3 regions of the Mitsuaria sp. CC2 genome follow, and region 3 is predicted to be linked to each of the others. Evidence: predicted binding sites of a transcription regulator. Region 3 holds the regulator's gene; each other region holds the start of a gene.
The links. Region 3 encodes HrcA, which represses chaperone genes, less so after heat shock. Its sites were predicted from a motif close to TTAGCACTCNNNNNNNNNGAGTGCTAA; they were not measured.

Region 1 (4,557 bases), on a different contig from region 3:
GCCGCGTTGTAGCCGTGGTTGCCGGAGCCGGCCAGCACGGTGTTGACGACGACCGACGACTCTTCACCGGCGTTGTAGACGATCTCGCGCAGCGGGGCTTCGATGGCCTTCAGGATCAGCTTGATGCCGGCGTCCTGGTCGGCGTTGTCGCCCTGGATGGTGCCAGCGGCCTGACGGGCGCGCAGCAGCGCGACGCCGCCGCCGGCCACGATGCCTTCTTCAACGGCGGCACGGGTGGCGTGCAGCGCGTCTTCGACACGGGCCTTCTTTTCCTTCATCTCGACTTCGGTGGCGGCACCGACCTTGATGACGGCGACGCCGCCGGCCAGCTTGGCCACGCGCTCTTGCAGCTTCTCGCGGTCGTAGTCGCTGGTGGCTTCCTCGATCTGGACGCGGATCTGCTTGACGCGCGCCTGGATGTCGTCGTTGGAACCGTTGCCGTCGATGACGGTGGTGTTTTCCTTGCCCACTTCGACGCGCTTGGCCTGGCCCAGGTCAGCCAGCGTGACCTTCTCGAGCGACATGCCGACTTCCTCGGCGATCACCTTGCCGCCGGTCAGGATGGCCAGGTCTTCCAGCATCGCCTTGCGGCGGTCGCCGAAGCCCGGGGCCTTCACGGCGACGACCTTCAGGATGCCGCGGATCGTGTTGACGACCAGGGTCGCCAGCGCTTCGCCGTCGACTTCTTCAGCAATGATCAGCAGCGGGCGGCCCGACTTCGCGACGGCTTCCAGGGTCGGCAGCAGATCGCGGATGTTCGAGATCTTCTTGTCGTAGAGCAGGACAAACGGGTTGTCCAGGATCGCCGACTGCTTTTCCGGGTTGTTGATGAAGTACGGCGACAGGTAGCCGCGGTCGAACTGCATGCCTTCGACGATGTCGAGTTCGTTGTCCAGGCTCTTGCCGTCTTCGACGGTGATGACGCCTTCCTTGCCGACCTTCTCCATCGCGTCCGCGATGATCTTGCCGATGGATTCGTCGGAGTTGGCCGAGATCGTGCCGACCTGGGCGATTTCCTTGGACGTGGTGGTGGCCTTGGAGGCCGCCTTCAGCTGGGTGACCAGGGCGGTGACCGCCTTGTCGATGCCGCGCTTCAGGTCCATCGGGTTCATGCCCGCGGCCACGTACTTCATGCCTTCGCGGACGATGGCCTGGGCCAGGACGGTGGCGGTGGTGGTGCCGTCACCGGCGTTGTCCGAGGTCTTGGAAGCGACTTCCTTGACCATCTGGGCGCCCATGTTCTGCAGCTTGTCCTTGAGCTCGATCTCCTTGGCGACCGAGACACCGTCCTTCGTGACGGTGGGGGCGCCGAACGAGCGCTCCAGCACCACGTTACGGCCCTTGGGGCCCAGCGTGACCTTGACCGCGTTGGCCAGGATGTTCACGCCTTCGACCATGCGGGCACGGGCCTCGCCGCCGAAGACAACGTCTTTTGCTGCCATGTGTATTTCTCCGAATTCTCTATCTGGATGAATGTCTGTCGCGGTCGCCGATTACTTGGCGATGACGGCGAACAGATCTTCCTCGCGCATGACGAGCAGCTCGTCGCCGTCGACCTTGACGGTCTGGCCGCTGTACTTGCCGAACAGGACGCGGTCGCCGACGGCGACGTTCAGGGCGACGAACTCACCCTTGTCGTTGCGCTTGCCCGGGCCGACGGCCAGCACTTCACCCTGGTCGGGCTTCTCGGCGGCGTTGTCGGGGATGACGATGCCGGAGGCCGTCTTGGTTTCGTTTTCCAGGCGCTTAACGATCACGCGATCGTGCAGAGGACGCAGTTTCATCAGATCTCCTTGACTATGCAGACTTGCTTCAATGACCCGCCGTGCGCTGAACGCACAAGCCAGTCCATCACAAGAAGTAAGCCCCTCAGCCAGGGCCGCGGGGCTTGTTAGCACTCGACCTTCGCGAGTGCTAGCAGGGAGATTATATGGACGGGTGGTGACGTTTCAAGGGCGCGGCTGAAGCCGTAGATGCCGGGAGGAGATTCGCAGGGCGGCGGGGGAGGGATTGTCCGTACGGGAAACACACCAGCCGTTGGGCGTGCGGCATTCGATTCAACCCGCCGCAAAACGCCGTCGTGAAGCGGCGTCTCGTGACATCAAGGTTGAGGGCACACGTGACGGGATCGCAAGCGTCATGGCGGGTTCCTAGGAGTATTGGTCGGAAAGGCCGTCACGATTTGGCCGATGAAGTGTCCGCGTTGGGAAAGCGCGCCCTTGCGATAAAACGTTTCTGGTTGAGCAGCGGGCACCCGGCCTATCCGGTGTTCTGGGACTTCGCCTATGCTTTCCTGGAAGAACGGTCGGCGACGATCTTGATCGGATCGAGTTCGGACTAGCGTTCCTCAATGAGGGCCTGATCGGCGGCCGGCGCATCGCGATGAGAAGATCCGGAGCAATGGCCAAACAGTTCAGCTACCACGCAACGGACAGCGACGTCGCTGCGATTCAGGACCTCCTGGTCGCTTCCGGGGACGTCGACGTCCTGTCAGACACTGCGACGGACGATCTGGCGGATCTGTTGCCGCTGGAGCGGTTGGCCATCCCTGTGTCCGCCGCGGGTCAGGTTTCCCTGACCAGCTACCTGCCGCCGAAGTCGCTACCGCGCAGGGTCATCTTGAAACGGCTGAGCCCGGTGAAGACGCACGTCGATCTTGAGAATTCCCATCTGATCGAATTGATCCGCCCGTACTACACCGGGTCGGAGATGCGCTGGGGACGGCTGTACTTCCACAACCGGGTCTTCGTCGACGGCAAGTGGGTCGCCAAGGATCCGGCCTTCTGCAAGTGGGCAGACGGCGTCATGACACGCGTGCGCAAATCGCTGCGCTACGACGGGCCGTCGGTCTACACGGCCAAGGCCGCAGCGGCCGCCTTCGCAGCGGGGACGTTGAAGGACATCTCCTGACGGTGCTGGGGTCAGCGCCGCCACGGACCGATTGCCTTTGACGCGAGCAGATGGTCCAGCGACCATCGGCCCGGCCCCCGACCGACCAGATAGAGCATCGGCGCCGCCCAGCTCAGGTGGGTCGGCCAGCCCGACGGATAGACGAAGGTCTGGATCACCGCCGTCATCCCCAGCACGCCGAGCGCCGCGACCCGCGTGCACAGCCCCAGCACGAGCAGGATGGGCAGCACGTGCTCCGCCCCCGTGGCGAGGTAGGCCGCCACCTCCGGCGGGATCAGCGGGAGCTTGTAGTCCTGGCGGAACAGCAGGAAGGTCGTGTCGGTCAGGGTGAACCAGCCTTCGACCTTGGTGCGGCCGGACAGCCAGAAGACGCCCGCGATGCTGAAGCGGCAGGCCAGTGCGATGAGGTCGGGCGAGATGAGGCGCTCCAGGCGATCGCGGATGGCCGCCAGGAACCCGGCGGAGTCGCGCCCGGCGCGAGAGGTGGCAGTGATGGTGTTCATGACGGGATCTCCATGACGCCCGTGAAGGCGCCGTGATTGAGCAGGCGGCCCAGCGCGGTGCCGGGAGTGAAAGCAGGGAAGCGGTCTTGGACCGCGTCGAGGGCGGGTCCGAGCGGCTCACCGGCGGCGCAGGCATCGAGCAGCGCGCACTCGGCGGCGGCGACCTCCAGCGCGACGACCGCGCCCGACGGCCGCGTGAGCAGCGCGCCCTGTCCGAGCCAGTGCGGCGGGTTGGGGTCGTCGGCGCCGGTGCGGGCGGCATGCCACAGGCTGAATGCGGGCCAGTCCTCAGACCAGCGCCATCGCGCCGCGGGGTGGGGCACCAGCCGCGACGCGGCCAGCCGTTCGGGGTCGAAACGCGCCAGCGACGTCGGGTCGAGCACCGGTGCGTCGACCGCGACATGACTTTCGCCCCAGAAGCGATCCAGACGGGCCACGTCGCCGAGCCAGGGCAGCTCGCCGCCGGCGAGCGCAGCATCGAGGAAGGCCGGGAAGGACGCGCCGTAGTGCTGGAGGTCGCCGCCCGACGGCGGATCGGCCCGCACGGCGTCCAGCGCCACCGCCTGCATCCAGGCGTCGCCGGTCAGGCGATGGACCGATGGATACAGCGAGATCAACGCGTCCGCGCAGCCTTTGAGCACGGTGTTGCGATACACGGCGAAGCCAGGCTGGGCAGCCACACCCGAGCCGGCAACGCCATCTTCCGGGTCGGCCCACAGGTCGCGCCAGAAGGACTCCTGGAGTTCGATGAGTCTCATGCCGGCACCTCTTGAGGCGCAGACAAGCGGACGTCGAGCACGGACTGCGCGTCACCGCGCTCAGCCAGGAGCTCGGCGAAGGGCGGCAGGTTGCCGTCGCGCTCGACGAGCGTCGGTCTGGGCCCGATGCGCATCGTCAATCGTTCCAGCAGCGCCCACACCGGCGCCGCGACTGCGGCATCGTGGCTGTCGATCAACAGCCCCGTGGTGGCGTCGCCATCGAGGCGATGTCCGGCGACATGGATCTCCATCACCGCATCGCCGTCGATCGCGTCGATCCAGGTCCCGGTGTCGATGCCGAGATTGCTGGCGGACACGAACACGTTGTTCACATCGACCAGCAGCCCGCAGCCGGTGCGGCGCACGAGTTCATGCAGGAAATCGAC
Region 2 (4,557 bases), on a different contig from region 3:
CCGCAACATCCCGCAGGCGCGCGCCGCGCAGGAACGCGCGATGGCGACCGGCCAGCCGGCGGCCAGCGAGAGCTTCCCGCTGTCTCAGGACGCGGGCGTGACGCTGATGGGCGTGGTGGTCTACCGCGCGCTCTATGAGGGCGGCTCCACCGATCTCCGCGACGCCGCGGGCCGCGCCCGCCGGCCCACCGGCGTGGCCTTCGCGACGCTGCGGCCCGAAACGCTGCTGCACGACGCGCTGGCGGCGCGCAAGGGTCGGCTGGACTACTGCCTGATCGACGTCACCGCCGGCAGCCGTCGTCCGCTGCTGGCCGGCGACGAGCGCTGTCTGCGCCTGCCGGCCGCGCTGCCGAGCCGCTCGCGCGACTTCGACTTCGCCGGGCGCGCGTGGCGGCTGGTCGTCTACAACCCGTCCGGGCTGCCGATGCTCGACGGCGGCGCCGCCCTGCCCTTCGCGATCGCGGGTCTGGCCGGCACCGCGCTGCTGGGCCTGCTGCTGCTGTCCGTCACCGGCAGCACCGCGCGGGTCGCCCGGCGGGTCGAGGAAGCCACCCACCGCCTGCGCGCCAGCGAGGAGCGCTTCCGGGACATCGTCGAACACGCGCCGATCGGCGTGGTTACCTGCGACCTCAACGCCAGGCCTCAGGAGATCAACCCCTACTTCTGCCAGCTGCTGGGCATGAGCCTCGAGCAGCTGAAGGCGCGCTCCATCCTGGCGATCACCCATCCCGAGGACCGGGCCGAGGACAGCCGGCTCGGCATGGCGCTGATCCGGGGCGAACTCGGTCGCTACAGCCGCGTCAAGCGCTACATCGGCGGCCAGGGTCAGGTCATCACCGTCCGGTCCACCGTCAGCCTGCTGCGCGACGCGCAGGGCCAGCCGTCGCGCTTGCTGGGCGTGGTCGAGGACATCGGCGAACAGCTCCGGCTCGCGGAGCTGGAGCGCATCCATGAGGCCGAACTCGCGGCCAACCGCGCCAAGAACGAGTTCCTCTCCCGGATGAGCCATGAGCTCCGCACCCCGCTGAACGCGATGCTGGGCTTCTCGCAACTGCTGGAGTCGGACCCCGAGTCGGCGCTGAGCGCGCGGCAGCGCGGCTGGCTGGCGCAGATCCAGCAATCGGGCTGGCACCTGCTGGCCATGATCAATGACACGCTGGACCTGTCGCGCCTGGACGCCGGCGGCCTGCGCGTGCAGATCGACGACCAGGACCTGGCGCCCATCGTCTCGGACAGCCTGGCGATGATCGAGACCCAGCGCCAGCGTCGGGGGGTGGCGGTGGACGTCGAGCTCGCGCCCGACGCCGGCCGGCTGCGCGCCGACGCCACCCGGCTCAAGCAGGTCCTGACCAACCTCCTCAGCAACGCCGTCAAGTACAACCACGAGGGCGGACGGGTCCGGCTGCGGGCACGACGCATCAACGATTCGCAGGTTGAACTCAGCGTGAGCGACACCGGCCCCGGCCTCACGGAGGGTCAGATGGGGCAGCTGTTCCAACCCTTCAACCGGTTGGGGCGCGAGGTGGGCGCCATCGAGGGGACGGGGATCGGGCTGGTGATCACGCAGCGGCTGCTGGCGCTGATGGGCAGCCGCCTGCGGGTGGCCAGCATCGCCGGCGAGGGGGCCACTTTCAGCTTTGATCTTCCGATTTCTTCGGTAGATCAATGACTTAAGTCGGTCCTAAGACGGCAGGCTCACACTCGGTTTCAAGGGTAGCCCTCCCGTGACCCAGCCGATCTGGCGAGCCTTAGCACTCCTCCCGCATGAGTGCTAATATCGTTGGCGTCGGGTCGGAGGACCGCCCCGATACAGGAGCAACGAACCCATGTCCAACACCCTTGCATTGAAGGTCCGCGATCCCTGGTCCCTGGTGCCGTCGCTCGGGAACCTGGATGCGTACATCACGGCGATCAACCACATCCCGCTGCTGACGCCGGAAGAAGAGAAGGATTACGCCACGCGTCTGAAGACGCATGGCGACGTGGACGCGGCCGGCCGGCTGGTGCTGTCGCACCTGCGGCTGGTGGTGTCGATCTCGCGCCAGTACCTGGGGTACGGGCTGCCGCAGGGCGACCTGATCCAGGAAGGCAACGTGGGCCTGATGAAGGCGGTCAAGCGCTTCGATCCGGAGCAGAACGTCCGCCTGGTCTCGTACGCGATGCACTGGATCAAGGCCGAGATCCACGAGTACATCCTGAAGAACTGGCGCATGGTCAAGGTCGCGACGACCAAGGCGCAGCGCAAGCTGTTCTTCAACCTGCGCTCGAAGAAGCACGCGCTGAAGGAACACGCCGAGAACCAGCAGCGCACCTCGCTGACGGAAGCCGAGATCGCCTTGGTGGCGGAAGAGCTGAACGTCAAGCCCGAGGACGTGGTCGAGATGGAGACGCGGCTCTCCGGCGGCGATGTGGCACTGGAACCGCAGACCGACGACGACGGGGAGACTTTCGCGCCGATCGCCTACCTGGCGGACGACGCGCAGGAACCGACGCGGGTGATCGAGTCCCGGTCCCGCGACCGTCTGGCCACGGACGGCCTGCAGAAGGCGCTGGACCTGCTGGACGACCGCAGCCGCCGCATCGTCACGGAGCGTTACCTGAACGTCAACGACGACGGTTCGGGCGGCATGACGCTGCACGAGCTGGCGGCCGAGTACAAGGTCTCCGCGGAGCGGGTCCGACAGATCGAAGTCGCTGCGATGAAGAAGATGCGCAAGGCGATGGTGGCGGAAGCCGCTTGATCCGAGCCTGCTCGATCGCCTGATAGACGCCCCATGACGAAGGCCCCGCGATGCGGGGCCTTTGTCTTTTTCGATGCCACCACCACCCGTGCCTGAGGCCTGCGGGGGCCAGGGGGTTGACCCGATTTGTGGAACATGTGACACGTATGAGGGCCGGCCCCCTGGCCCCCGCAGGCCGAGCGCTGGTTTACTGCCCAGCGATCAACGCCTTGATATCGCTCATCAACGCCTGCGCGCCCGCGCCGTAGCGTGAGAACACCCGCACCCGTCCTTGCGGATCGAACAGGAAGCTGGCCGCCGTGTGGTCCATGGTGTAGCTGTCGGGGGTCTTTCCCGGCACCTTGGCGTAGTAGATCTTGAATTCTTTGGCCGTCTCCTTGAGCTGCTCCGGCGAGCCGCGCAGCGCGACGAAGCCGGGGTCGAAGCTGTCGAGGTAGGCCTTCAGCAGCTCGGGCTTGTCGCGTTCCGGATCCACGGTGACGAACACGCCCTGGACCTTGTCGCCGTCCGGCCCGAGGGCCTTCTTGACCTGCGCCAGTTCGGCCAGCGTGGTCGGGCAGACGTCCGGGCACTGCGTGAAGCCGAAGAACACGACCACGACCTTGCCCTTGAAGTCGTCCAGTGTGCGCGTCTTGCCGTTCTGGTCGGGCAGGCTGAAGCCGCGCGCGTAGGCCGCGCCGGTCAGGTCCACGCCCTGGAAGCTGGCCTTGGGCGCCGAGGAGAAGCCCAGCTTGTCGCAGCCCGACAGCAGCGTCGCCGCGCCGAGGGCGCCCAGGGAACCCAGGGCGCCGAGTCCGAGAGAACGTCGCGAGATCATCCGTACATCCGATCCGAAGGAAGGTTCCGAGGTCCGTCGTCCGAGTCAGCTCAACTGATCCACGGACTGACGTAGTGGTCCAGCAGCAGCGCGCCGAAGAGCAGCGACAGGTGCAGGAGCGAGAACATGAAGGTCTTGCGCGCCAGCGCTTCCGAATATGCTCTCCACAGCTTGAAGGCGTAGTAGCAGAACATCAGCCCCAGCACGAGGGCCGCAGCCAGGTAGATCCAGCCGCTCATGCCCGTCAGGAAAGGCAGCAGCGTCGCCGCGAACAGGATCCAGGTGTAGAGGAAGATCTGCAGCCGGGTGAACTCGTTGCCGTGCGTGACCGGCAGCATCGGCAGGCCGGCCTTGCGGTAATCCTCGCTGCGGTACAGCGCCAGCGCCCAGAAGTGCGGCGGCGTCCACAGGAAGATGATCAGGCACATCAGCCAGGCTTCGGAGCCCAGCTCGCCGCGCATCGCCGCCCAGCCCAGCACCGGCGGCATCGCGCCCGACGCGCCGCCGATCACGATGTTCTGCGGCGTCGTCGGCTTCAGGACCATCGTGTAGATGATCGCGTAGCCGACGAAGGTCGCGAAGGTCAGCCACATCGTCAGCGGGTTCACCAGCACGTACAGGATCGCCGACCCCAACGCGCACAGCGCGCCCGAGAACAGCAACGTCTGGTTGCGGCTGAGCTCGCCGCGCGCGGTCGGACGCCACGCGGTGCGCTTCATCTTGGCGTCGATGTGCTGCTCGATCAGGCAGTTGAACGCCGCCGCCGCGCCCGCCACCAGCCAGATGCCGCCGGTGCCGGCGATCAGCCGCACCCACTCGTCGCCCTGCGGTAGGCCGGGGATCGCCAGCGCCATGCCGATGAACGCGCAGAACACGATCAGCTGCACGACCCGGGGCTTGGTCAGTTGGTAGAACTGCCACCAGCGGGAGGGCATGGCGGCCTGCGTCGCGGAACTCATTTCGAACCCATCGTCAGGATGCCGGCGCGCACCGGCGCCG
Region 3 (4,557 bases):
CTCGTCCTGCGGCAGCAGCGCGACCTCGAAGCGGCCGCCGGACATGCCCAGCTGCTGCATCGCCTGCGAGACGGCGTCGGACAGCGTGGGCGCCGCCTTGGCGCGCGCGGTGCTGACGGACTTCGCTTCCTTCTGATAACGCTTCAGCGCGGCGGCTACCTTGGCCTGCAACGCGTCGAGGTCGGTGGCGGCGTCCAGCTGCGCGAGCTCCGCCTTCCATTCGACCAGCAGCGCGGCCATCTCGGCCGGCTGACGGCGGTAGCGGCGCGCGAGCGTGACCCAGGCGGACACGCGTTCGTCGAGCTGCTGGAGCCGGTCGGGGTCGAGGTCGGCGGCGTTCAGGTAAGAGCTGAGGCTGTGCGCCGCGTCCTGCAGCTGCGCCTGCGCGCCGAGCAGCGCGGTGACGGTGTCCTGCAGGCCGGCGTCGTAGCCCAGCACGTCCTGGAGCGCGGACAGCGCCTCGTCGGTCAGCGACTCTGCGTTGATCTCGGCTTCGGCGATGCGTTCGAGCGCGCCGCGGGCAGCGTCCATCAGCGACTGCGCGTGCGACAGGCGCTGGTGCTCGGCGTTCAACTCGTCCCACTCATCGGCGCCGGGCGCGAGGCGGCCGAGCTCGCCGATCTGCCAGCTCAGGCGTTCATGCTCGCGGGCGAGGTCGGCCTGTTTCGACTGCGCGGCGGCGAGTGCTTCGGTGGCCTGACGCCAGTCGGAGAAGGCGGCGGCCATTGGCTTGCCGTCGATCTGGGCGAAGTCGTCGAGCAGTGCGCGCACGCTGACGGGGCGGGTCAGGCCTTGCCAGGCGTGCTGGCCGTGGATGTCGAGCAGGTGCTCGGCCAGCTCGCGCAGCTGGGCGACGGTGGCGGTGCCGCCGTTGATCCAAGCGCGGCTCTTGCCTTGGGCGTCGATGACGCGGCGGAGCAGGAGGGATTCCTCGCCCGATTCGAAGCCGGCTTCTTCGAGCCAGGAGGCGAGGGCGGGGGGGCGGTCGAACTCGGCGGAGATTTCGGCGCGGGAGGCGCCTTCGCGGACGACGGCGGCGTCGCCGCGGGAGCCGAGGGCGAGCTGGAGGGCGTCGATGAGGATGGACTTGCCGGCGCCGGTTTCACCGGTGAGGGCGGAGAACCCGGCGGCGAAGTCGAGTTCGAGCGCCGGGACGATGACGAAGTCCTTGAGTTCGAGGCGGCGCAGCATCAGGTGTTGCCCTCGTTCCAGCGGAGCTTGCGGCGCAGGGTGGCGTAGTAGGACCAGCCGCTGGGGTGGAGGAAGGGGGCGCGGTGCTGGGAGCGGCGCACGGTGATGCAGTCGCCGTGGAGGAGGGAGGCGAGGGATTGCATGTCGAAGTTCACCGACGCGTCGCGGCCGGCGACGATGGTGAGGCGGACCTCGCCGTTGTCGGGCAGCACGATGGGGCGGTTGGAGAGGGCGTGGGAGGCGATGGGCAGGAGGACCCATCCGCCGATGCCGGGGTGGAGGATGGGGCCGCCGGCGGAAAGGGCGTAGGCGGTGGAGCCGGTGGGGGTGCCGACGATGACGCCGTCGGCGCGCATGTTGGCGACGAACTCGTCGCCGACGTCGACGCGCAGCTCGACCATGGCGGCGGTGGCGCCGCGGGAGACGACGACGTCGTTCAGGGCGACGCCGGAGAAGATCTGTTCCCCGTCGCGGATCACGGCGCCTTCGAGGAGGGAGCGGTGTTCGATCTCGAAGTCGCCGGCGAGGATGGGGGCGAGGGCGTCCTTGAACTGGTCGGCGGAGATGTCGGTGATGAAGCCGAGGCGTCCCTGGTTGATGCCCACGAGGGGGAGGTTGTACCGGGCCACCTGGCGGGCGAAGCCGAGCATGGTGCCGTCGCCGCCGACGACGATGGCGAGGTCGCACTGGGCGCCGAGTTCGGCGTGGGAGAGGCCGGGGAGGGCGGTGATGCCGGTGCTGTCGGCGGTTTCCTGTTCGAGGGAAACATCCAATCCCTGGGAGGCGACAAAATCGGCAATCTCTTCCAGGATGGGCCGGATGCCCCTGGACTGGGGTTTCCCGACGATGGCCACGTGGCGGAAGCGCTTGGACATGGCGGGAATTACACCACAGCGATGTGCTGGGACCGGGGGTGCGGAGGGGGTGCCGGCGCCGGGTTCTTTAGAATGAAAAACATGCTCGACGATCGCGCGAAGACACTGCTGAAGGCTCTGGTGGAGCGGTACATCGCCGACGGTTCGCCGGTGGGGTCGCGCACGCTGTCCAAGGCGTCGGGGCTGGAGCTGAGTCCGGCGACCATCCGCAACGTGATGGCGGACCTGGAGGAGCTGGGTCTGATCGCCAGCCCGCACACCAGCGCGGGGCGGATTCCGACGGCGCGGGGCTACCGGCTGTTCGTGGACACCTTGCTGACGGCCAAGCCGGGCGGGGTGCGGGAGGGGGCGGGCAGCTTCGAGAGCCAGTTGTTGCCTGACCAGCCGCAGAAGGTGATTGCCAACGCGGCGCAGCTGCTGAGCAGCCTGTCGAGTTTCGTGGGGGTGGTCACGTCGCCGCGCAAGACGGCGGTGTTCCACCACATCGAGTTCCTGAAGCTGGGGGACCGGCGGGTGCTGGTGATCATGGTGTCGCCGGCGGGGGATGTGCAGAACCGGCTGGTGTTCACCGCGCAAGACCTGACCCAGTCGGACCTGACGGAGGCCAGCAACCGGCTGAACGCGCACTACTCGGGGCTGAGCCTGGATGTGGTGCGGGACCGCTTGAGGTCGGAGGTGGATCAGCTGCGCGGGGAGATCGCCAAGCTCATGAGCGCGGCGGTGGACGTCGGGCAGCAGGGGGTGACGGAGCACGAGCCGATGATCCTCTCGGGGGAGAGGAACCTGCTGACGGTGCAGGACTTCAGCCACGACATGGGGAGCCTGCGGCGGATGTTCGACATGTTCGAGCAGAAGACGCAGCTGATGCGGCTGCTGGATGTGTCGAGCCGGGCGGAGGGTGTGCGGATCTACATCGGCGGGGAGAGCCAGGTCGTGCCGGTGGAGGAGCTCTCCATCGTGTCCGCGCCGTACGAGGTGGACGGGGAGGTGGTCGGGACGCTGGGCGTCATCGGACCGACCCGGATGGCCTACGACCGCATGATCGAGATCGTCGACATCACGTCGAGGATGGTGAGCAACGCGTTGTCGCAGAAGTGAGCCGGGCGGCGGAGGCCGCAAGCATGCTTACAATCCGCCCCTCCGGTGCAACGCCGGAACCAACGAACCCGCCAGGGTTCGTATATGCGATTACCCCCGGGGGCCGTTAGCTCAGTTGGTTAGAGCAGAGGACTCATAATCCTTTGGTCACAGGTTCAAGTCCTGTACGGCCTACCAAAATTCTCATATGACGACTGCCGTCGCGGCGACTTTGATTGCCTGGGTTTTGGCGATCTTCGTCAAAACGCTACCCTCTCCTTAGTCCTTTCCAGGAGCTTGGAGCCCGAGATTGGCCTGCGATGCGGTCTGCATCACCTTGGCGGACAAATCCGCTCCTGTCACGTCCTCATAACGGGCTGGGATGCGCTCTTTCAATCGGAACAGCCGCTTGTTGGCTGTGCGAGTGAGCTGGTGGTAGGTGGTGGCCTGGACACGCCCGCGCACCACGTCATCCTCCTTGATCACCTTCTCCGCCGCCGTCTTGGCTGCAATTTCGTGCCCTACGACGAAGGCCCGGAACATCGGCGTCCCCTCAAGGGCACCGCTTTCAAGAAAGTCCTGGATGTAGCCGTCGGCCTGCGTCATCTCATCGCGGCCGATCGCCGAGCGCCCCTTCTTCAACTCGATGATCAGCACGCTTTGTATGCGAGTGAGCGTTGAGTCCGTCTGGTCAAATCCTTCGGTCCCCACGATAGAGCAGGTCGAGTCCTTAAGCACGAGGATGTCCGGGCGCTTCTTCGCGTTGGCGAACGCCTCTGCTGAAAGCTTCTTGCCGAACACCTTCGCTGCCGCAGTCTTCAGGCTGACGTTGGAGGCGTATTCGCTGCTGTCGAACTCCGGGCCGAAAAGCCATCGCGCCTGAGTCACTAGCGGATGCAGCGTGTGCAATTCGTCGGCCGATTCATCGCCAGAGAGTTTTTCGATTGCCGCGATCACCGTCAGGCGCTGATCGATCTCGTCGAGCACCGATAGCGCGTCCTTCACTGTCCATTCGCTCAGTAGCCGGTCAAGCCCCTCGATGTCCGACTCGTCGAGCTTCGTGAGCTTGTCGAGCAACGCGGCGCCGCCGCGGGCCTTCTCGATGGTTATCAGCGCCTGCACCGCGGCCGACAGCACGTCCTGCGAGACGGTCGGCGTGGCCTTCACCAGATCGCGTGCGAAGCTGGCGACCTCGGCTCGTCCCAGGGGCGAGAGCTCCTTGAAGTCCTCGCGATTCTTGACCAGGGCCTCTTCGGAGCTCTCCTCCACCAGCGTCGCAGAGAGCTGCGCGAAGACCTTCTTGGCATAGTCGCGGGCGGCCTCAAAAAGGGCATCGACCTTCTTGCCGCTCTTGAAACGGACCCAGTCCTGCTCGACCTCAGGCAGCCAACCGTCGTCGGCCTTGATGACGATC

Region 1: a site for HrcA is predicted at 1,892-1,918, ahead of groES (co-chaperone GroES). Genes of this name have one in related genera too.
Region 2: a site for HrcA is predicted at 1,749-1,775, ahead of rpoH (RNA polymerase sigma factor RpoH). Genes of this name have one in related genera too.

Annotation. Positions count from the first base shown of each region.
Region 1 covers NZ_JARVXN010000039.1:2,176-6,732, reverse strand. Annotated here, with positions in the region: gene groL (chaperonin GroEL) at 1-1,442, opposite strand, end outside; gene groES (co-chaperone GroES) at 1,494-1,784, opposite strand; gene PV762_RS25245 (hypothetical protein) at 2,401-2,910, shown strand; gene PV762_RS25240 (DoxX family protein) at 2,922-3,413, opposite strand; gene PV762_RS25235 (DNA-binding domain-containing protein) at 3,410-4,171, opposite strand; gene PV762_RS25230 (DUF692 domain-containing protein) at 4,168-4,557, opposite strand, start outside.
Region 2 covers NZ_JARVXN010000014.1:44,877-49,433, forward strand. Annotated here, with positions in the region: gene PV762_RS09950 (CHASE domain-containing protein) at 1-1,669, shown strand, start outside; gene rpoH (RNA polymerase sigma factor RpoH) at 1,827-2,741, shown strand; gene PV762_RS09960 (SCO family protein) at 2,929-3,558, opposite strand; gene cyoE (heme o synthase) at 3,609-4,517, opposite strand; gene PV762_RS09970 (COX15/CtaA family protein) at 4,514-4,557, opposite strand, start outside.
Region 3 covers NZ_JARVXN010000025.1:11,690-16,246, reverse strand. Annotated here, with positions in the region: gene recN (DNA repair protein RecN) at 1-1,191, opposite strand, end outside; gene PV762_RS17600 (NAD kinase) at 1,191-2,066, opposite strand; gene hrcA (heat-inducible transcriptional repressor HrcA) at 2,148-3,164, shown strand; tRNA gene PV762_RS17590 (tRNA-Ile) at 3,265-3,341, shown strand; gene PV762_RS17585 (ATP-binding protein) at 3,423-4,557, opposite strand, start outside.